DNA from 2 places in the Arthrobacter sp. UYCu712 genome. Region 2 is predicted to be linked to the other one. Evidence: predicted binding sites of a transcription regulator. Region 2 holds the regulator's gene; the other holds the start of a gene.
The links. Region 2 encodes HspR, which represses chaperone genes until heat shock. Its sites were predicted from a motif close to AAGTTGAGTCNNNNNGACTCAACTT; they were not measured.
Positions count from the first base shown of each region.

Region 1: clpB (ATP-dependent chaperone ClpB) is a predicted target of HspR. The motif match lies at 3,783-3,807, and genes of this name have one in related genera.

Region 1 is NZ_JBEPOZ010000016.1:46,302-56,679, forward strand. Features, by position in the region: gene kce (3,5-dioxohexanoate:acetyl-CoA acetone transferase) at 1-262, opposite strand, end outside; gene ABIB51_RS15325 (SDR family oxidoreductase) at 283-1,047, opposite strand; gene ABIB51_RS15330 (MFS transporter) at 1,095-2,414, opposite strand; gene ABIB51_RS15335 (LacI family DNA-binding transcriptional regulator) at 2,531-3,589, opposite strand; gene clpB (ATP-dependent chaperone ClpB) at 3,840-6,509, shown strand; gene ABIB51_RS15345 (septum formation family protein) at 6,593-7,465, opposite strand; gene ABIB51_RS15350 (DUF3073 domain-containing protein) at 7,754-7,987, shown strand; gene ABIB51_RS15355 (VOC family protein) at 8,160-8,942, shown strand; gene purM (phosphoribosylformylglycinamidine cyclo-ligase) at 9,095-10,258, opposite strand; gene purF (amidophosphoribosyltransferase) at 10,255-10,378, opposite strand, start outside.
Region 2 is NZ_JBEPOZ010000014.1:9,166-19,543, forward strand. Features, by position in the region: gene ABIB51_RS14180 (fumarylacetoacetate hydrolase family protein) at 1-221, shown strand, start outside; gene ABIB51_RS14185 (GntR family transcriptional regulator) at 214-879, shown strand; gene hpaE (5-carboxymethyl-2-hydroxymuconate semialdehyde dehydrogenase) at 951-2,492, shown strand; gene hpaD (3,4-dihydroxyphenylacetate 2,3-dioxygenase) at 2,547-3,620, shown strand; gene hpaH (2-oxo-hept-4-ene-1,7-dioate hydratase) at 3,623-4,408, shown strand; gene ABIB51_RS14205 (aldolase/citrate lyase family protein) at 4,393-5,214, shown strand; gene ABIB51_RS14210 (NAD-dependent succinate-semialdehyde dehydrogenase) at 5,274-6,803, shown strand; gene ABIB51_RS14215 (ester cyclase) at 6,938-7,183, opposite strand; gene ABIB51_RS14220 (heat shock protein transcriptional repressor HspR) at 7,191-7,613, opposite strand; gene ABIB51_RS14225 (DnaJ C-terminal domain-containing protein) at 7,629-8,618, opposite strand; gene ABIB51_RS14230 (nucleotide exchange factor GrpE) at 8,846-9,520, opposite strand; gene dnaK (molecular chaperone DnaK) at 9,523-10,378, opposite strand, start outside.

The DNA.
Region 1 (10,378 bases), on a different contig from region 2:
CGCCGGTGGTGATGTTGATGACGGCGTCGGTATTGCGCTTGAGCTTGTCCAGGATCGGGGCGAAGTGCTCCGGGTTCTGGGAGGGCCGGCCGTCCCGGGGATCGCGGGCGTGCATGTGCACAATCGCGGCTCCGGCCTCGGCAGCGCCGATGGCGGCGTCGGCGATCTCGTCCGGAGAGACCGGGAGGTACGGGGACATGGAGGGGGTGTGGATGGCGCCGGTGACGGCGCTGGTGATGATGACTTTGCGTGCAGCAGCCATGGGGGTCGCTCCTTGGGGGATCAGTAGAGTTTTTCGGTGTTGCCGTCGACGGCGAGGGCCTGGCCGTTGACGTTGCGGGCGAGGTCGCTCGCGGCGAAGGCGGCCATGTTGGCGATGTCCTCCGCCTCGATCAGCCGTCCCAGCGATGACTGGTTGAGGTAGAGCTCGGAGACCTGGTCCGCTGGCAGGCCGAGCATTTCGGCCTTGGCGTTGATGACCGCGTCGATCCGAGGGCCGTTGACCGCGCCGGGGCAGATGGCGTTGACCCGGATCCGGTCCGGGCCAAGTTCGATCGCGAGGGTCTTGGTCAGCCCGACGACAGCCCACTTCGACGCCGAATAGGCGCTGCGTCCGGCCATGCCCAGCCGGCCGGCGGCCGAGGAGAGGTTGACGATGGACGCGTCCCGGCCCTCCCGCAGCATCGGAAGTGCGTGCTTGATGCAGAAGAACTGCCCGTGGATGTTGACGTCGAAGGTCGCCTTCCAGGCCGCCGTGTCCAGCGTCTCGACGGGGCCGGTGGGCCCGGCGATGCCGGCATTGTTGACGAGGATGTCCAGGCCGCCCAGCTCCTCCCGGACCGTGGCCATGAGGGCGCGGACCTGCTCTTCGTCGGAGACGTCGCTGACCGCGGCGGCGAGGCCGTTGACGCGGGCCTTTTCGACGGCGTCCGGATCAATGTCCGTGACGAAGACGGTGGCGCCGAGTTCCTGGAATCTATTGGCGATGGCCAGTCCGATGCCGTTGGCTCCGGCGGTGACCAGGACTCTTTTTGAGCTGAAATCCATGAGTTTTCCTAGCGGTGGTGGTGCGGTGGTGGTCAGTGCGGGCCGTGTCAGTGCGCGGCCGGGACGCCTACGGGCTTCTCGGCACCCCGCTTGAGCAACAGCGACAGGAGCGCGCCGATGGTGCACATGCCGACGATGAACCAGAGGCCGGAGAGCTTGGAGCCGGTGACGTCCTGCATCAGACCCATGACGTACGGGCCGAGGAAGCCGCCGCAGAGACCGATGGTGTTGACGAACGCGATGCCGCCGGCGAGGGCCGCGCCGGTGAGCCGGGTGGCCGGGTAGGTGAAGAGGATCGGCTGCAGGGCGAAGAAATTGAACGCGGCGAGGCAGAAGCCGATCATGCCGAGCACCGGGCCGCCGACGGCGCCGAGGGCGAAGCCCGCGATGATGCCGATCATCGTTCCCGTGACGAGGAGCCGGGAGCGCCGGCCGTCGGTGGCGAAGCGGGGGACCAGCAGGGCGCCGGCGGCGGAGAAGATCCACGGGATGGCCGTCAGCAGGCCGATCTGCAGCGGGTTGAGCTTGCCGTAGGTGCCGATGATGGAGGGCAGGAAGTAGGAGAGCGCGTAGACGGCGATCTGGTGCGTGAAGTAGATGCCCACCACGAGGAGGATCTGCTTGTCCTTGAGCACGTCCCGGAGCCGGTGGTTGCCGGAGGCTTCCGCTCCGGCCTTCTCCTCGGCGGCGATGCGGGCCTCGAGGTCAGTGGCTTCCTCGGCGGTGAGGAAGGTGGCCTTGGTGGGGCGGTCCGGGAGTTTCTTCCAGACGACGTAGGCGAGTACGCACGCCGGCAGGCCTTCGATGATGAACATCCACTGCCAGCCGTGCAGGCCCGCGAAGCCGTCGAGGGTCAGCAGCAGTCCGCCGAGCGGGGCGCCGACGATGTTGGCGATGGAGACACCCAGCAGGAACATGCCGTTGGCCTTGGCGCGGTCCCTGACCACAAACCACTGCGTCAGGAAGTACATGACCCCCGGGAAGAGGCCGGCTTCGGCGACGCCGAGCAGCATCCGCATGATGTAGAAGGACCACTCACCCTGCACAAACGCCATGCAGGCGGAGATGATGCCCCAGGTGATCATGATCCGCATGATCCAGAAGCGGGCGCCCACCTTGTGCATGATCAGGTTGGAGGGGATCTCGGACAAAGCGTAGGTCAGGAAGAACAGCCCCGCCCCGATGCCAAAGGCGGTGGCGGAGAGGCCGAGATCGATCTCCAGCCGGTCCTTGGCCATACCGATGTTGGTCCTGTCCAGGAACGCCATGATGTAGGCGCCGATCAGGAGCGGCATGACTTTGCGGAGAATCACCCCGTTGATTTCCTGCGGTGTGCGCATCTTCGTTGGTGCGGATACAACTGACATGGTCTTCGTCCTTGAATTGGTGGTCAGGGTTGATGGTCAGGAACAGTGGGCAGCCCGGTGGCCGGGCAGCCCCGTAGAAGCCAGGCTCGCTGGCCAAAGCAGGGGGTCGGGTGTGGCTAGCCGGCGGGCGGCGTGCAGCCGCAGGTCCGCCCGATATGCAGGCGGTGCCGGCACACCTTGGTGCTGTAGGTGCTGGACGGGACTTCGATGCGTTTGAGCAGCATAGTGAAGGCCTCGTGGGCCATTTCCTGCTGCGGCTGGACAATGCTGGTGAGGTTGATCAGCCCCGAGCGGCTGTGCGGCAGGCCGTCGCAGCCTGCGACGGCCACGTCCTCCGGGATCCGCAAGCCCTTGGACAGCGCGTGCTCCATCACCCCTATGGCCAGCTCGTCGCTGCCGCACACTACGGCCTGCGGCGGGGTGCCGGCCGAGAAAAGCCGTTCGGCGGCCAGCCGGCCGCCCTCGTTGTTGACCCGGGTGCTGATCTTGCGGTCGCCGCCGATGGTCACGCCGACCGCGGCCGCGGTGCGGACAAAGGCCTGTTCGCGTGCCAGCGACGCGGTGGAGAACCGCGGGCCGATCACGGTGGCGATCTCGGTGAAGCCGTGGCCCAGCATGTGCCGCATCAGCAGGGTCGCAGCGGCGTCGTCGTCGATTCCGACGAAGTCCGAGTCGAGGAAGTCCGCCCGGCGGGAGAGGCAGACGTACGGAATCCGCGCCGCCCTGAGCGTGCGCAGGGCGGTGGCGTCGTCCCGGAGCGACGCGGCCAGGATGATCCCGTCCACGTTGCGGTGCGCGAGCGTCGTGGTGACCTGGGCGAGAACGGCGGGATCGTCCTGGGTGGTGGCGACGAACACCTCGTAGCCTGACTCGGCTGCGGCGGAAATGACGCCCTGGGCCCAGCGCGGGAACATCGGGTTGATGATGTTCGGCAGGATCAGGCCGATCACACGGGTCCGCTGCATGTCGGCGGACTGTGAGGACTTACGGGGCCTGAAGCCCAGCTCGTTCGCCACGTGGATGATGTGGCGCCGGGTCTCGGGCGAGACGCCGCCCTTGCCGTTGAGCACATAGGACACTGCCGCCGCGGAAACCCCTGCGGCCCGGGCCACAGCCGCAGCCGACACCGGCGAAACGGGGCGGGCTGCGGCAATGCTCATGGCTTCCTTGCGCATTTCCGTCCCTCCTTGGCCGTGGTTTCTGTCCGCTGTGACCTCAGTTACATTAGGGAAGCGTCCAAACATTAAGCAACGTTAAGTATCCCTTCCGCGGCAGAGGGGCGGCAGAGGGGCGGCGGCGGCCGGTGGCGCCCTGCCCTGGACAGCAGTTTCGCCGTGGGCAAACATGGACCCAGAGGGGTCAAAGGCAGAGTTGAGCCGGGTAGACTCAACTTTGACACCGACACCGTTCCGGAAGGAGCTCTCTTTGGACGCCAAATTCACCACCAAGAGCCAGGAGGCTCTTTCGGCAGCAGCCATGAACGCCTCGACGGCAGGGAACCCGCAGCTCGAACCGGCGCACCTGCTCAAGGCGCTCATGGACCAGCGGGAGGGCGTCGCCGTCGCACTCCTCCGCGCCACCGGCACCGACCCGGACGCCGTCAGCGTCCAGGCGAGCAGCGCCATCAAGGCGCTCCCGGCCACTTCCGGCGCTTCCGTGCAGCAGGCCCAGCTCTCCCGGACCGCCATGCAGGCCATCAAGAACGCCCAGACCGAGGCTGAACGGCTCGGGGACTCCTTCGTCTCCACCGAGCACCTGCTGCTCGGTCTCGCCGCCGGGAACGATCCGGTCGGCAAGCTCCTGCGCGACGCCGGGGCCTCCCACGAGGCGCTGCTCGCCGCCCTGCGCGGCGTCCGCGGCGACCGCAAAGTGGACAACGCGGATCCGGAAAACACCTTCGAAGCCCTGGAGAAGTTCGGCACCGACCTCACCGCGATCGCCCGCTCCGGCAAACTGGACCCCGTGATCGGCCGCGACGCGGAAATCCGCCGCATTATCCAGGTCCTGAGCCGGCGCACCAAGAACAACCCCGTGATCATCGGCGAGCCCGGCGTCGGCAAGACCGCCGTCGTCGAGGGTCTGGCCCAGCGGATCGTCGCCGGCGACGTCCCGGAGAGCCTGCGCGGCAAGACCCTGATCGCCCTCGACCTGGCATCCATGGTGGCCGGGGCCAAGTACCGCGGCGAATTCGAGGAACGGCTCAAGGCCGTGCTGCAGGAGATCAAGAACTCCGACGGGCAGATTGTCACCTTCATCGATGAGATCCACACCGTGGTGGGCGCCGGCGCCACCGGGGACAGCTCCATGGATGCGGGCAACATGCTCAAACCGATGCTGGCCCGCGGTGAACTCCGCCTGATCGGTGCCACCACCCTGGACGAGTACCGCGAGAACATCGAAAAGGACCCCGCCCTCGAGCGCCGCTTCCAGCAGGTCTACGTCGGCGAGCCGAGCGTGGAGGACACCATCGGCATCCTGCGCGGCCTCAAGGAGCGCTACGAGGCGCACCACAAGGTCGCCATCGCGGACTCGGCCCTCGTGGCCGCGGCCACGCTGTCCAACCGCTACATCACCGGCCGGCAGCTGCCGGACAAGGCGATCGACCTCGTGGATGAGGCCGCGTCCCGGCTGCGGATGGAAATCGATTCCGCGCCCGAGGAAATCGACCAGCTGCGCCGTGCGGTGGACCGACTCACCATGGAGGAGCTGGCCCTCGCCGGCGAGGCGGATGCCGCCTCGAGGGAACGCCTCGCGGCCCTGCGCAAGGACATGGCGGACAAGAAGGAAGAGCTCGCGGCCCTCAACACCCGGTGGGAATCCGAGAAGGCCGGCCTCAACCATGTCGGCGACCTCAAGGCCCGGATCGACGAGCTGCGCTCCGCAGCCGAAAAGTACCAGCGCGAGGGCGACCTCGAGGCCGCCTCCCGGATTCTTTACGGCGAGCTTCCGGCCCTCGAGCGGGAACTGAACGCCGCCGCCGAGGCCGAGACCGCCCGGGTGGCCGACGGCGGCGCCAAGCAGGAATTGATGGTGGCCGACGAAGTCACCGCCGACGACATCGCCGAAGTCATCTCCGCCTGGACCGGCATCCCCGCCGGGCGCATGCTGCAGGGCGAAAGCCAGAAGCTGCTGCATATGGAGGAGGAGCTCGGCAGGCGCCTGATCGGCCAGCACAAGGCCGTCACCGCCGTGTCCGACGCCGTGCGCCGCGCCCGCGCCGGCATCAGCGACCCCAACCGGCCCACCGGTTCCTTCCTGTTCCTGGGCCCCACCGGCGTCGGGAAGACCGAGCTCGCCAAGGCCCTCGCGGACTTCCTGTTCGACGACGAGCGCGCCATGGTCCGGATCGACATGTCCGAGTACTCGGAGAAGCACTCCGTGGCGCGGCTGGTCGGGGCACCTCCGGGCTACGTCGGCTACGAGGAGGGCGGCCAGCTGACCGAGGCCGTCCGGCGCCGCCCGTTCTCCGTGCTGCTGCTGGACGAGGTGGAGAAAGCCCACCCGGAGGTCTTCGACATCCTGCTGCAGGTGCTCGACGACGGACGGCTCACCGACGGGCAGGGCCGCACCGTGGACTTCCGCAACGTGATCCTGGTGCTCACCTCGAACCTGGGCAGCCAGTTCCTCGTGGACCCCGGCCTGGACGCCGCCGCCAAACGCCAAGCCGTGATGGCCACCGTGCATGCCTCGTTCAAGCCCGAGTTCCTGAACCGGCTGGACGAAGTGGTGCTTTTCGACCCGCTCAACGTCGAGGAGCTCTCCCGGATCGTGGAGCTGCAGGTCAAGGAACTGGCCGACCGGCTCAAGGGCCGCCGGCTGAACCTGGAAGTCACCGAGGGCGCCCGGTCCTGGCTCGCCGTGACCGGGTTCGACCCGGCCTACGGTGCCCGTCCGTTGCGCCGGCTGGTGCAGCGCGAGATCGGCGACCGGCTGGCCAAGGCCATCCTGGCCGGCGAGATCACGGACGGCGACACGGTTCTGGTCGACACTGCACCGGACCTGATGGAGCTCACCATGGGCGGCGCGGAACAGTCGGAATGGCCCGACGGCGGTGCCGCCACGGGCAGCGGGCTGTCGGTCCGCCGCAAGGAATAGGCGCTACGCCCCGCCCGGGCGCCCCGACAGGGGCGCCCGGGGCGGACCAGCCCGCACCTGGACAGGGCTCAGCCCGGCAGGTCTCAGGGGCGCAGGGAATCCATGATGACGTTCCCGGCGTTGGCGATCACGTAGCAGTCCACGCGGCGGTCGCCCTTCTCCCAGCTGGAGGCACTCGGGTATGCCAGCTTGTAGCTCAGGTCGTAACTGCCGGACTTCTCGGCCAGCGGCGCCGACTTGCAGGCGCTCCGGGCGCGCTGCTTCAGCGGATCCCGGCCCGGGTAGGCGTCAGCCTTGTCGTAGCGCGCGATCGCGACGAGCTGGGCGGAGTGGCCGCTGGTGCAGTCCACCACAGTGGACTGCGGCGCATCCGGGTCAAAATCCTTGAAGCAGTCGTTGAGCTGGAAATCCAGGGGGCTGACGTCTTCCAGCGGGAGCGCTCCGCGGCTGGGAGACGCGGACGAGGAGGCGGCGGCCGGGGCGAGCGAGCCTTCCGCGGCCGGCTTGGGCCCGGCGAGTGTCGAGGGCAGCAGCCAGACCAGGAGCCCGACGACGACGACGAGCGCCACCACGGCTGCGCCGATCCGCGGCAGGCTCTGGCGCCGGGCCCAGGGGCCGAGCAAGGCTGCATTCGCGGAGAACTGCCTGGCGGCGCTTGTGGCCAGGCTCCCGGCCGTCTTCCGGAGGCCCGGAAAGGCGGAGGACGTCCGGGTGTGGTCCCCGCTGACAGGGGGCACGGAGGGTCGGACGGGCGATGCGGGGGTGGCGGGCGGCTCCGGCTGGCGGGTGGCAGCAGCGGACGAGGCGGGCGGCACAACCGGAATTCCCGACGTCGGCGGCGTAGATGGCTTGGGCGGCATGGAAGGAACCGTGGAGGTGGACGGATCGCCCGGACCGTCCGCAGGGGGGACTCCGGGCGTGCCGGCGTCGCCGTGCCTTGCGTTCTCTTCGGTCACTGAGACTTCACCACTTTCGTGCATCTTTGCCGCGGCGGGACGCCCGGCCTTGTGGCCCGTTTCTGGAACTCCACTCCGAAACTCTATCGAAGAAGCCGGCCGGGCGGCGTGTCGGGGTCCGCCGGCGGGACCGCCTTCGGGGCCGCACTGTCCACAGCAGCCGGACTGGCGAGCAGTTGCCGCCGAAAGCATGTAATCTAGGTGTACGACAAATTGACCAAACATTCCGGGGCCTCACTAACGCCAATGGTGACCACCTCCGGTCCGAGTACAAAAGGGGGTCACGCCATGGGGCGCGGCCGTCAAAAGGCAAAAGCTACCAAGCAGGCTCGGGATATTAAGTACTATTCCCCGAACACTGACTACTCTGCGCTTCAGCGTGAGCTCAAAAGCACCGAGGGTCGAGCACCGAGCCATTTCTCGAGTGAGCCGGTTGAACCGGATTATTCGGCTTATGTGGATAAGTACGCGGACGATGTGGACGAAGACGACGACGAGGTAGATTCCCGTCGTATAGGTTAGTCGCCACTTCTTTCCGGCATGCCCCTCTACACTGGGGTACCGGCCATTGATTACCAGGCCCGTCGGCCGCACCCTTCTGGGGTGTGGCCGGCGGGCCTTTTCCTTTCCGGGCCGGCGTGCTTCCATCGAATGACGCCCGGCACCACTCCGCAAAAGCATCGGAAGGCTATCCATGACGAAGCGCACAGGGTTCAGTGAAGGCGAGGTCTGCTGGACGGACCTTCAGACCAACGATGTCGAGGCTGCGAAGTCCTTCTACTCGGACGTGTTCGGCTGGCGCTATGAGGATCTGCCGACCCCCGACGGACGCAGCTACGCCCGGGCGTTCCTTGGCGACGGGCTCGTCACCGTCATCGCCCCGCAGAACCCCCTGCAGGAAGCCGCAGGCGCCTCCGGCCAGTGGAATGTGTACTTCGCCACCGAAGACGCCCGTGAACTCGCTGACGGCCTGGCCCACGCCGGCGGGACCCTCGAATTCGGCCCGGAGGCCGTGGGAGAGACCGGCGTCATGGTCTTCTTTGCCCCGCCCGGCGGCGGCACCACCGGCGCCTGGCAGGCGGGGAAGCACGCTGGCACGGCCCGGACCGAGGAGCCCGGCGCGCTGGCCTGGGCCGAGCTGCTCACGCCCGAGCCGCAGTCCGCCGTCGGGTTCTTCCAGCAGGTCTTCGGGCACGAGGTCACCGAATACCCGCAGTACGACGGCGGCACCTACACCACGCTTATGGCGGACGGCACGGAGGTGGCAGGCATCGCAACGGTGCCGGCTGATGCCGAGAGCACGCTCACGCCCGGCTGGCAGGTGTACTTCGGCGTCTCCAGCGTGGCGGACGCCGTGACGGCGGCGGTCGCCGCGGGCGGCGTCGTGCTGATCGAACCGGACGAGGTCGAGGAAGCCGGCACCATCGCCACACTCCAGGACCCGCAGGGCGGAGTGTTCAGCATCCTTGAGGTCTAGGGGAGCCGCCTAAACACATCGAGCGCTCCCCACCGGCCCCCGCCTCGCAAGCTCGGCCAGGGAACCCTGCCGGCGTGGGCCCACTGCCGTTTTCAGGTCTCAAAACGGCGGTTACGGAGCACCCGATGTCGGGTCAGTCGGGTCGGGCGGGGTCAGGCGTAGGCGTTGACCAGCCGGACGCCGCCGCCGTCGACGCCCTTGGCGCCCTGCACATAGTCCGGTCCCGTCTTGAGGATCGAGTCCGAATTCTGTTCCACGGTGCCCATGACCCAGGCCGGCACGCCGCGGTCGTTGAGGCGGTTCACCGCGGCGTCGGCGATCTCGGGGGAAACGATCGCGACCATGCCCACACCGAGGTTCAGGGTGCGTTCGAGGTCGGCCAGCGGGACGTTGCCCAGCTCGGCGACCAGCTTGAAGATGGGCGGCAGTTCCCACGTGGCGCGGTCCACGGTGGCCAGCAGGCCCTGCGGGAGGACCCGGGCCAGGTTGGCTGCCAGGCCGCCGCCGGTGACGTGGCTGAAGCCGTGCACGCCGCGGGCCGAGTTCACCGGGAAGGTGCGGGCCAGGTCCAGGCAGTCCGCGGCGTAGACGCGGGTGGGCTCCAGGAGTTCCTCGCCCAGGGTGCGTCCGAGTTCGGAGACCTGGCGGTCCAGGGCCCAGCCGGCGTGGTTGATGACGCGGCGGACCAGCGAGTAGCCGTTGGAGTGCAGGCCGGATGAGGCCATGCCGATCACAACGTCGCCGGCGCGGACGCGGTCCGGGCCGAGCAGATCTGCGGCTTCGACAACACCGGTGGCGGCACCGGCGACGTCGTATTCGTGCTCACCGAGCAGGCCGGGGTGCTCGGCGGTTTCGCCGCCCACCAGCGCGGTGCCCGCGACGGAGCAGGCGGCCGCGATGCCGCGGACAATGTCCGCGATGCGCTCGGGGACAACCTTGCCGCAGGCGATGTAGTCGGTCATGAACAGCGGCTCGGCGCCGACCACGACGATGTCATCGACCACCATGCCGACGAGGTCGAAGCCGATGGTGTCGTGGATGTCCATGGCCTGGGCGATCGCCACTTTGGTGCCGACGCCGTCGGTGGAGGTGGCCAGCAGCGGGCGCTTGTACGTGAGCAGCTTCGAGACGTCGTAAAGTCCGGCGAAGCCGCCGACGCCGCCGATCACCGAGGCGTTGTGGGTCGCCTTGACGGCGCCCTTCATAAGTTCGACAGCGCGGTCGCCCGCTTCGACGTCGACGCCCGCGGAGGCATAGGTGATGCCGGCGGCGTTCTGGGCGGCGTTCATGTCAGCGGCCGGGGAGGCGGAAGTCATACGGGCTCTTTCTTGTCGGCTGTGGTGACGCGGTCGGCATCGGTGAGCAGTTCTTCGAATTCGGCGTCCGGTCCCGGATCGCAACCGGTGGCACCGGCCTTCTCGGCCGGATCCTCGTCG
Region 2 (10,378 bases):
TGCAGCCAGGCGACATCATCGTGGCCGATTCCGACGGCATCCTGGTGATCCCGCCGGCGCTGGCCGAGGAAGTGGCGGACGACTCCATCCGCCAGGAACGCGAGGAAACCTTCATCGCCGAAATGGTGGAGCAGGGCCACAGTGTGGACGGCCTCTATCCGCTGAACGCCGCCTGGCGCACCAAGTATGAGGAATGGGAAGCGGTCAAAGTCAATGGTTGAGTCGATGGTGGCAGCAGGCAGCAAGTCCGAGCAGGCCTATGCGGCTATCAAGGACCAGATCCTCCAGGGCCTTTACTCGCCTGGGTACCGTCTGGTGCTTTCCAAAATTGCGGACGGCCTGGGCGTCAGCGTGGTCCCGGTCCGAGAAGCAATCCGCCGGCTCGAGGCGGAGGGCCTGGTGAAGTTCGAGCGCAACGTGGGCGCCACGGTGGCAGGAATCGACCCGGTCGAATACCTCTACACCATGCAGACCCTGAGCATTCTCGAGGGTGCGGCCACCGCACTTTCCGCACCGCTGATCGGTGCGGCAGATGTTGCCCGGGCCCGTGCCGTCAACGCGGAGATGCGCGCCTGCCTGGAACATTTCGACCCCATCCGGTTTACCCAGCTGAACAAGGACTTCCACAGCGTCCTGTTTGAGCACTGCCCCAACCCGCACATCCTGGGCCTCGTCCATCAGGGCTGGGATCAGCTGGGCTCCCTGCGGTCCTCCACGTTCCGCTTTGTCCCCGGCCGGGCCCACGAATCGGTGGACGAGCACGAGGCCCTGCTGCGGCTCATCGAAACCGCCGCCGGCGCGGAGGACATTGAAAAGGCCGCCCGCCTGCACCGTTCCGCCACCCTGGACGCCTACCTCAACCAGGCCAAAAACATCTGACCGATTGCCCAGGACGCTTACCCGATTGCCCGGGACACTGTCCGGACCCACCCAGCAGTAAGGAAACAACAATGACGTTCACTGCCGCAGAACCCAGCACCCACTACGTGCCGCAGGACCTGCCCACCCACATCCGGCACTACATCAACGGCCACTTCGTGGACTCCGTGGGCGGGGCCACCTTCGATGTCCTGGACCCGGTCTCCAACACCAACTACGCCACCGCCGCCGCCGGCCAGAAAGAGGACATCGACCTCGCCGTCGCCGCCGCCCGCGAGGCGTTCGTCAACGGCCCGTGGCCGAAGATGAAGCCGCGCGCACGCGCCCGGGTCCTGAACAGGATCGCTGACGCCGTCGAGGCCCAGGAGGACCGGCTCGCCGAGCTGGAGACGTTCGACACCGGGCTGCCGATCACCCAGGCGAAGGGCCAGGCGCTGCGCGCGGCGGAGAACTTCCGCTTCTTCGCCGACCTGATCGTGGCCCAGTTCGACGACGCCATGAAGGTCCCGGGCTCGCAGATCAACTATGTGAACCGCAAGCCGATCGGCGTCGCCGGGCTCATCACGCCGTGGAACACCCCGTTCATGCTCGAGTCCTGGAAGCTCGCCCCGGCGCTGGCCACCGGCAACACCGTGGTCCTCAAGCCGGCCGAATTCACCCCGCTCTCGGCATCCCTGTGGGCGCAGATCTTCAAGGACGCCGGGCTGCCCGACGGGGTGTTCAACCTTGTCAACGGCCTGGGCGTGGAAGCCGGCGACGCGCTGGTCAAGCACCCGGACGTCCCGCTGATCTCCTTCACCGGCGAGACCAGCACCGGCCAGACGATCTTCCGCAACGCCGCCGCCAACCTCAAGGGCCTCTCCATGGAGCTCGGCGGCAAGTCCCCCTGCGTCGTGTTCGCCGACGCCGACCTCGACGCCGCGATCGACTCCGCCCTGTTCGGCGTCTTCTCGCTCAACGGAGAACGCTGCACGGCCGGTTCCCGCATCCTCGTCGAACGCGGCATCTACGAGGAGTTCTGCGAAAAGTACGCCGCCCGCGCGAAGAACATCGTCGTCGGGGACCCGCACGATCCCAGGACCGAGGTCGGCGCCCTGGTCCACCCCGAGCACTACGCCAAGGTGGCCTCCTATGTCGAGATCGGCAAGTCCGAGGGCCGGCTGCTGGCCGGCGGCGGACGCCCGGAAGGACTCCCGGAAGGCAACTACATCGCACCCACCGTGTTCGCCGACGTCGCCCCTGACGCACGGATCTTCCAGGAGGAGATCTTCGGACCGGTCGTCGCGATCACGCCGTTCGACTCGGATGAGGAGGCGCTGGAGCTGGCCAACGGCGTCAAATACGGGCTCGCCGCCTACATCTGGACCCAGAACCTGACGCGCGCCCATAACTTCTCCCAGAACGTCGAGGCCGGCATGGTGTGGCTGAACAGCCACAACGTCCGCGACCTCCGCACCCCGTTCGGCGGCGTCAAGTCCTCCGGACTGGGGCACGAGGGCGGTTACCGCTCCATCGATTTCTACACCGACCAGCAGGCCGTGCACATCACCCTGGGCCCTGTTCATACTCCTAAATTCGGCAGCGTCGAAGCCTCCGCCCACAGCGAGGGCTAGTAGCCGGCGACAGCTAGCCCCTCCCCACCCCCCTTTCAACGAAGAGAGAACGCCATGACCAACTTTGTACCCACCCCCACCGTCCCGGCACCGGACATTGTCCGCTGCGCCTACATGGAGCTTGTCGTCACCGACCTCGCGAAGTCCCGCGAGTTCTACGTCGACGTCCTCGGCCTGCACGTCACCGAGGAAGATGAGAACAGCATCTACCTGCGCGCCCTCGAGGAGTTCATCCACCACAACCTGGTGCTGCGCAAGGGACCCGCCGCCGCCGTCGCCGCGCTCGCCTACCGGGTCAAGTCCCCCGCCGAGGTGGACGCCGCCGAGGCCTACTACCAGGAACTGGGCTGCCGCACCGAACGCCGCAAGGGCGGCTTCACCAAGGGAATCGGCGACTCCGTCCGCGTCGAGGACCCGCTGGGTTTCCCGTACGAGTTCTTCTACGAGACCGAGCACGTCGAACGCCTCACCCAGCGCTATGACCTCTACAACGCCGGCGAACTGGTCCGTCTGGACCACTTCAACCAGGTCACGCCGGACGTCCCGCGCGGCCGAGCGTACCTTGAGGACCTCGGCTTCCGCGTGTCCGAGGACATCAAGGATTCCGACGGCGTCACGTACGCGGCCTGGATGCACCGCAAGCAGACGGTCCACGACACCGCGCTGACCGGCGGGGACGGCCCCCGGATGCACCACGTCGCGTTCGCCACGCACGAAAAGCACAACATCATCCAGATCTGCGACAAGATGGGCGCCCTGCGCATCAGCGACCGGATTGAGCGCGGCCCCGGCCGGCACGGCGTCTCCAATGCGTTCTACCTCTACATCCTGGATCCGGACGGCCACCGGATCGAGATCTACACCCAGGACTACTACACGGGTGACCCGGACAACCCGGTCATCACCTGGGACGTCCACGACAACCAGCGCCGCGACTGGTGGGGCAACCCCGTGGTCCCGTCCTGGTACACCGAGGCTTCCCCGGTCCTGGACCTGGACGGCAACCCGCAGCCCATCGTGATGCGTGAAGACAAGAGCGAAATGGCCGTAACCGTCGGCGCTGACGGATTCTCCTACACCCGCCAGCCGGGCGAAGAAGTCGGCTTCAAGCTCGGGTCGCAGCTCTAGCCATGCTGGACGCCACGACGATCGAGGCCATCGCCGACGAGTTGCTGGAGGCCGCGCGGTCCCGCACGCCAGTCCCCCGGCTGACCGCCCGCTACCCGGGCATGACGGTGGAGGACTCCTACGCCGTGCAGCAGCTGTGGCGGCGCCGCAACGAGGACGCCGGCCGCAAGCTGGTGGGGCGCAAGATCGGCCTGACCTCCAGGGCCATGCAGGCCGCTACAGGCATCACCGAACCGGACTACGGTGCCATTTTCGACGACATGGTCCTGGAAACCGGCTGCTCCGTGCAGTGGGATCAGTACACCCACCCGCGGGTGGAGGTGGAGCTGGCATTTGTCTTGAAGAAGGACCTGTCCGGCCCCGGCTGCACCATCTTCGACGTCCTCAACGCCACGGACTACGTGGTTCCGGCCCTGGAAATCCTGGATTCCCGGATCGAGATGGAGGGCCGGACCATCGTGGACACTATCTCGGACAACGCCGCCATGGGCGCCATGGTGATCGGCGGCAACCCGGTAAGGCCCGACGCCGTCGACCTCCGCTGGGTCTCGGCCATCCTCTACAAGAACCAGACCGTGGAGGAAACCGGCGTCGCCGCCGGCGTCCTGGGCCACCCCGCCAACGGGGTGCACTGGCTCGCGAACAAGATCGCTGCCCACGGCGACGGCATGAAGGCCGGGGACATCATCCTCGCCGGCTCCTTCACGCGCCCGCTCTGGGCCTACAAGGGCGATACCGTGCACGCCGACTACGGACCGTTGGGAGTTGTGACATGCCGCTTCGAATAGACCCCAAAAATGCTGACTACGCGAACACGTTCCGCGACGCCCTCGCCGCTGCGGACCGCCCGCTGGCCGGGATGTGGGTGTGCTCGGGCAGCCCGCTCGTGGCGGAGCTCTGCGCGGGGTCTGGCCTGGACTGGCTCCTGGTCGACGCCGAGCACAGCCCCAACGGCCTCGAATCCATCCTGGCCCAGCTGCAGGCGGTGAACGGCTACCCGGTCCACGTCCTGGTCCGGCCCCCGGTCAACGACACCGTGGTGATCAAGCAGTACCTGGACCTTGGCGTGCAGAACCTGCTGATCCCGATGGTGAACTCGGCCGCCGAAGCGGAATCCGCCGTCGCGGCCACCCGCTACCCGCCCCAGGGCGTCCGCGGCGTCGGCTCCGCGCTGGCCCGGGCCGCCCGCTGGAACCGGATCCCGGACTACCTCGCCCGCGCCGGCGAAACGGTCAGCGTCACTGTGCAGATCGAATCGACGGCGGCTGTTGAGGCTGTGGGGGACATCCTGGCGCTGGACGGCGTCGATGCCATCTTCCTGGGACCGTCCGATCTGGCGGCCTCCATGGGTGTGCTGGGACAGCAGGAACACCCGGAGGTGCGCGCCGCCGTCGAAAGCTGCCTTACCGCTGCAAAAGCGGCCGGAAAACCGGCCGGCGTGAACGCCTTCAACGAAGGCACTGCCCGGGGCTACCTGGCCGCGGGGGCGTCGTTTGTGCTGGTGGGCGCCGATGTTGCGCTGCTGGCACGTGGCTCCGAAGCCCTGGCGGCCACCTTCATCACCCCCGACGGCGACGCCCCCGCCAGCTACTGACGCCAACTGCGGAGCTTGAGCCTGCCGAAACCCCCTACTTTCCCTGAGGAGACCCACCCATGACCACCGCGCCTGTACTGTCCCCGGCACCGTCCCCAGCAGGGGCCCCTGCCGTCACCCGTGAGCGGGAGGCCGCGCTCGTCGCCTCCGTCCCCACCGGCCTGCTCATCGGCGGGCAATGGCGGGAGGCGTCCGACGGCGGCACGTTCGACGTCCACGACCCCGCCACCGGCGAGGTACTCGCCACCCTCGCGTCCGCCACCGGCGAGGACGCCCTCGCCGCGCTCGACGCCGCCGACAAGGTCCAGGCCGCCTGGGCGCGGACGGCCCCCCGGGAACGCGCCGAAATCCTGCGCCGCGCCTTTGACCTGGTCACCGAACGCGCCGACGACTTTGCGCTGCTGATGACCCTGGAAATGGGCAAGCCGCTCGCCGAAGCACGGGGTGAAGTGACCTACGGTGCCGAGTTCCTGCGCTGGTTTTCCGAGGAGGCCGTCCGGGATTACGGCCGCTACCTCACCACGCCCGAAGGCAAGAACAAGATCCTGGTCCAGCACAAACCGGTCGGCCCTTGCCTGCTGATCACGCCCTGGAACTTCCCGCTGGCCATGGCCACCCGCAAGGTCGCCCCCGCCGTGGCCGCCGGCTGCACCATGGTCCTCAAACCCGCCAAACTCACGCCGCTGACCGCCCAGTTTTTCGCCCAGACCATGCTAGACGCCGGCCTGCCCGCCGGAGTCCTCAACGTGCTCCCCTCGTGCAGCGCGGCCCGGATCTCCGGCCCGCTGCTCGCCGACCCGCGGCTGCGGAAGGTCTCCTTCACGGGTTCGACGCCGGTGGGCAAACGCCTCATCGCCGACGCCGCGCAGAACGTCCTGCGCACCTCCATGGAACTCGGCGGCAACGCACCGTTCATCGTGTTCGAAGACGCAGACCTGGACAAAGCCGTGGAAGGCGCCATGGCCGCGAAAATGCGGAACATGGGCGAAGCCTGCACGGCCGCGAACCGCTTCCTGGTCCAGGCCTCCGTCGCTGCCGAATTCACCCGGAAGTTTGCCGCCGCCATGGGCGCGCTGGCCACCGGCCGCGGCACGGAACCCGCCACCCGCGTGGGACCGCTGATCGACGCCGGCGCCCGCAACGACGTGCACGCCCTGGTCAGCGCCGCCGTCGAGGCCGGAGCCACCGCCGTCACCGGCGGTTCCCCGGTTGACGGGCCTGGCTATTTTTACCCTCCCACCGTGCTCGCCAACGTGCCGAACGACGCCGCTATCCTCCAGCAGGAAATCTTCGGCCCCGTCGCCCCCATCACTACCTTCAGCACCGAGGAGGACGCCGTACGGCTGGCGAACGCCAGTGAATACGGCCTCGCGTCCTATGTCTACAGCCGCGACTTCAACCGGCTGCTGCGCGTTGCCGAGCAGATCGAATTCGGCATGGTGGGCTTCAACGCCGGCGTCATCTCCAACGCCGCAGCACCTTTCGGCGGCGTGAAACAGTCCGGCCTGGGCCGCGAAGGCGGCTCCGAAGGCATCGCTGAATACACAACCACGCAGTACATCGGCATCGCCGACCCCTACGCCGGCTGAGCGCTACGTGATGGCGCTCCAGGCCAGGAAGTCCCGGCTGTTCGCGGACGTCAGGGACGGCGATAGGGGGTCCCTTGGCGCCGATGAATGCCCCGGGACGGACCTATGTGACCCCGCGTTGCTTGTTTGGGCGGTCAGCCCTTCGGGAGTCCGAACCGGGCGCCCAGGCCTGTGAGCGCACCATAGACATCGGGCACGGCCCACCACTCGGCGGCCAGGCCGTTCTCGAAGAGAAGCAGGTGCATGGCGGTGACCGTCACGGGTTTGCCGGTGGCCGGCAGCCCCAGGAACGTTCCCGCGTGGGTTCCCCGCCACGTGACCCGCCCGCAACTTTGTCTCCTCGACCACGGCGTCCTCGACCACGCCGCGGTGTCCGCCACCAAGAGGTCAGTCGGTCCCGCGCGGCCTCCACACCACCAAAGCCTGGGAGCGGGCCCGGGGCCGCTTGCCGCGGGCGAGGCTGACGACGTCGCCCGCTGTGCCGGCCGCGAACACGCGGGCGTCCAGGGGCTGCCGGCGCCGCGCGAGCTCCTCGGTCAGCTCACCGACCCGGCGCTGCAGGGCGGCCACCTGGTTCTCCAGCTGCAGGATCCGTTTGATGCCCTCGAGGGACACGCCTTCGTGCGAGAGCCGTTGCACTTCGCGGAGCATCATGACATCACGCTGGGAATACCGCCGCGATTTCCCCGGGGCACGGCTCGGCGAGACGATGCCCATCCGGTCATACTGCCGCAGGGTCTGCGGGTGCATATCGGCTAAGTCCGCCGCAACGGAGATCACGAAGATCGGCTGGTCGAATTCGATGTCCATGACCGGATCCCGTTCCTACAGCCGGGCCTTGGCTGCAAGGCCGGTGCGTACGTCCTCACCGTCGGTGGCCGCGGCGAACGCCTTCACGGCGTCCTCCGCTTCCTTGTTGAGCTTCCGCGGAACGGCGACGTCGATCGTCACCAGCAAATCTCCGGTGGCCTTCGCGTGCTTGACACCCCGGCCCTTGACCCGGAGGGTCCGGCCTGACGGAGTGCCGGCCGGAACCCGGACCTTGACCGTGTCGCCGTCGATGGTCGGGACCTCGATGTCGGCGCCCAGGGCCGCTTCCGGGAACGTCACAGGAACGTGGATGCGCAGGTTGTCGCCGTCGCGGACATAGAACTCGTGTGGCTTCACCGAGACCGTAACCATAAGGTCGCCGTACCCGGCGGGGCTGAACTGGCCCTTGCCGCGGACGCGGACCTTCTGGCCGTCCTTGATGCCGGCCGGGATGCGGACGTCAATGACTTCGCCGTCCGGTTCACGCAGGCCGATGGTGGTGCCGCGGATCGCGCCGGCAAAGGAGATGCTGGTCGACGCCGTACGGTCCGCACCCTTCTGCGGGCCGCGCTGGAAGTTCTGCCCGCCACCGAAACCGCCGGCTCCGCCCCCGCCGAACAGGTCCGCGAACTCGGGCGGAATGCCGCCTGACGTGCTGTAACCGCCGGTATGCCGTCCGGCGCCTCCGGTGAAGAGGCCGCCAAAGAGATCCTCAAAGCCGGCGTTGCCGCCCGCGGCGCCGCCTGCGCCGCCCGGGGCGAACCGGGCTCCGCCCATGGCCCGGATGGCGTCGTACTGCTGGCGCTCATCGGGGTCGGAGAGCACGGAGTAAGCCTCGGAGATGTCCTTGAACTTCTTCTCCGACGCGACATCCCCCGCATTGGTGTCCGGGTGGTGCTGCCGCGCGAGCTTCCGGTAGGCCTTCTTGATGTCGGCGTCGGAAGCGTCCTTGGCGACACCAAGGATCTTGTAGAAGTCCTTGTCCACCCAGTCCTGGCTAGCCAATGGCGTTTCCTCTCTCGTTCTGCTTGCGTTGGAGCTCCGCTGGATAGGGGGCCCGGGAGTGGCATCTAAGGATCTGGCCGAGGGCCCCGACACGAGCTTGCGAGTGTTGGGAAGCCCAATATCCGCTGCCGGAGCCGGGTGGCCGAGGATCGCAGATCCTTGGCCACCCGGCGGAGGGGCGGTGCCCCCTCATCCGCGAAGGCGTGGGGCGTCGCGCCGAACGCAACCTACTCCGGAACGGCCACAATCACCTGTGCTGCCCGGAGCACGCGGTCGCCGGACTTGTAGCCGGAGCGCAGGACCTGGCTGACGGTGTCGAACTCGACGTCGGGGCCGGGCTGCTGGATGAGGGCCTCATGGATATTGGGATCGAACTCCACACCGGTCTCTTCGATGCGCACCAGGCCGTAGGTCTTCAGCGCGTTCTCCAGCTTGGCTGCGATCGCGGCGAACGGGCCGTCCGCGAGGTCACCGTGCTGGCGTGCGGCGTCGACGTCGTCCAGTACCGGGAGCAGGGAGTTCAGGACGCCGATGACGGCCATCTCCCCTGCCACGGCGCGGTCGCGTTCGACGCGCTTGCGGTAGTTGACGTACTCGGCCTGCAGCCGGCGGAGGTCATTCCTGAGCTCCTCCGCTGCGGCAGCGTCAACGCCCTGCGCCACCGATTCCTCGGCCGGAACCTCAACGCTGTTCAGGATGTCCTCGGCCTGGGACAGTGCGTCCCCGGACTCGGTGTCCCCTGCGGCGTGGTGCTTCTGGTCAGGATGGCGGGCCTGGCCGGTCTTCGGATCAACCTTGCGGTTGTCGTGGATGACCGGTTTCTGCGGCTCGTTCTCCTGCTCGTTGCCGTGGCTGCGGTTCTCCGAAGAACCGTGCTCTTCCTCGTTACCGTGATGGGGCATGATTACTTCTTCTCGTCTTCGTCAACGATCTCGGCGTCGACGATGTCCTCGTCGGCTCCGGCAGCCTGCTCGCCGGCAGGTGCACCCTGGGCGCCGGTGGCGCCGTCCGGGGAACCAGCCTGGGCGTAGATGGCCTCGCCGAGCTTGGTCTGGGAAGCCTGCAGCTTCTCGAACGCGGTCTTCACAGCGGCGTCATCGGTGCCTTCGAGTGCCTTCTTGAGGGCGTCGACGTCGGCCTTGACCTCGGTCTTGACCTCTTCGGGCAGCTTGTCGGCGTTGTCTGCGATGAGCTTGTCGACGGAGTAGGCGAGCTGCTCGGCCGTGTTGCGGGTGTCGGTTGCCTCGCGGCGGGCCTTGTCCTCGGCGGCGTGCTCCTCGGCGTCACGGACCATGCGGTCGATGTCCTCCTTGGAGAGCGCGGTGCCGCCGGTGATGGTCATGGACTGTTCCTTGCCGGTGCCCTTGTCCTTCGCGGAGACGTGCACGATGCCGTTGGCGTCGATGTCGAACGTGACCTCGACCTGCGGGACGCCGCGCGGAGCCGGAGCGATGCCGGTCAGCTCGAAGGTGCCAAGCGGCTTGTTGTCGCGAGTGAACTCACGTTCGCCCTGGAAGACCTGGATGGCCACGGACGGCTGGTTGTCGTCGGCCGTCGTGAAGGTCTCGGAACGCTTCGTGGGGATGGCCGTGTTGCGCTCGATCAGGTGCGTCATAACACCGCCCTTGGTCTCGATGCCGAGGGACAGCGGGGTGACGTCGATGAGCAGCACGTCCTTGCGCTCGCCCTTGAGGACACCTGCCTGCAGGGCGGCGCCGACGGCGACGACCTCATCCGGGTTGACGCCCTTGTTGGGCTCC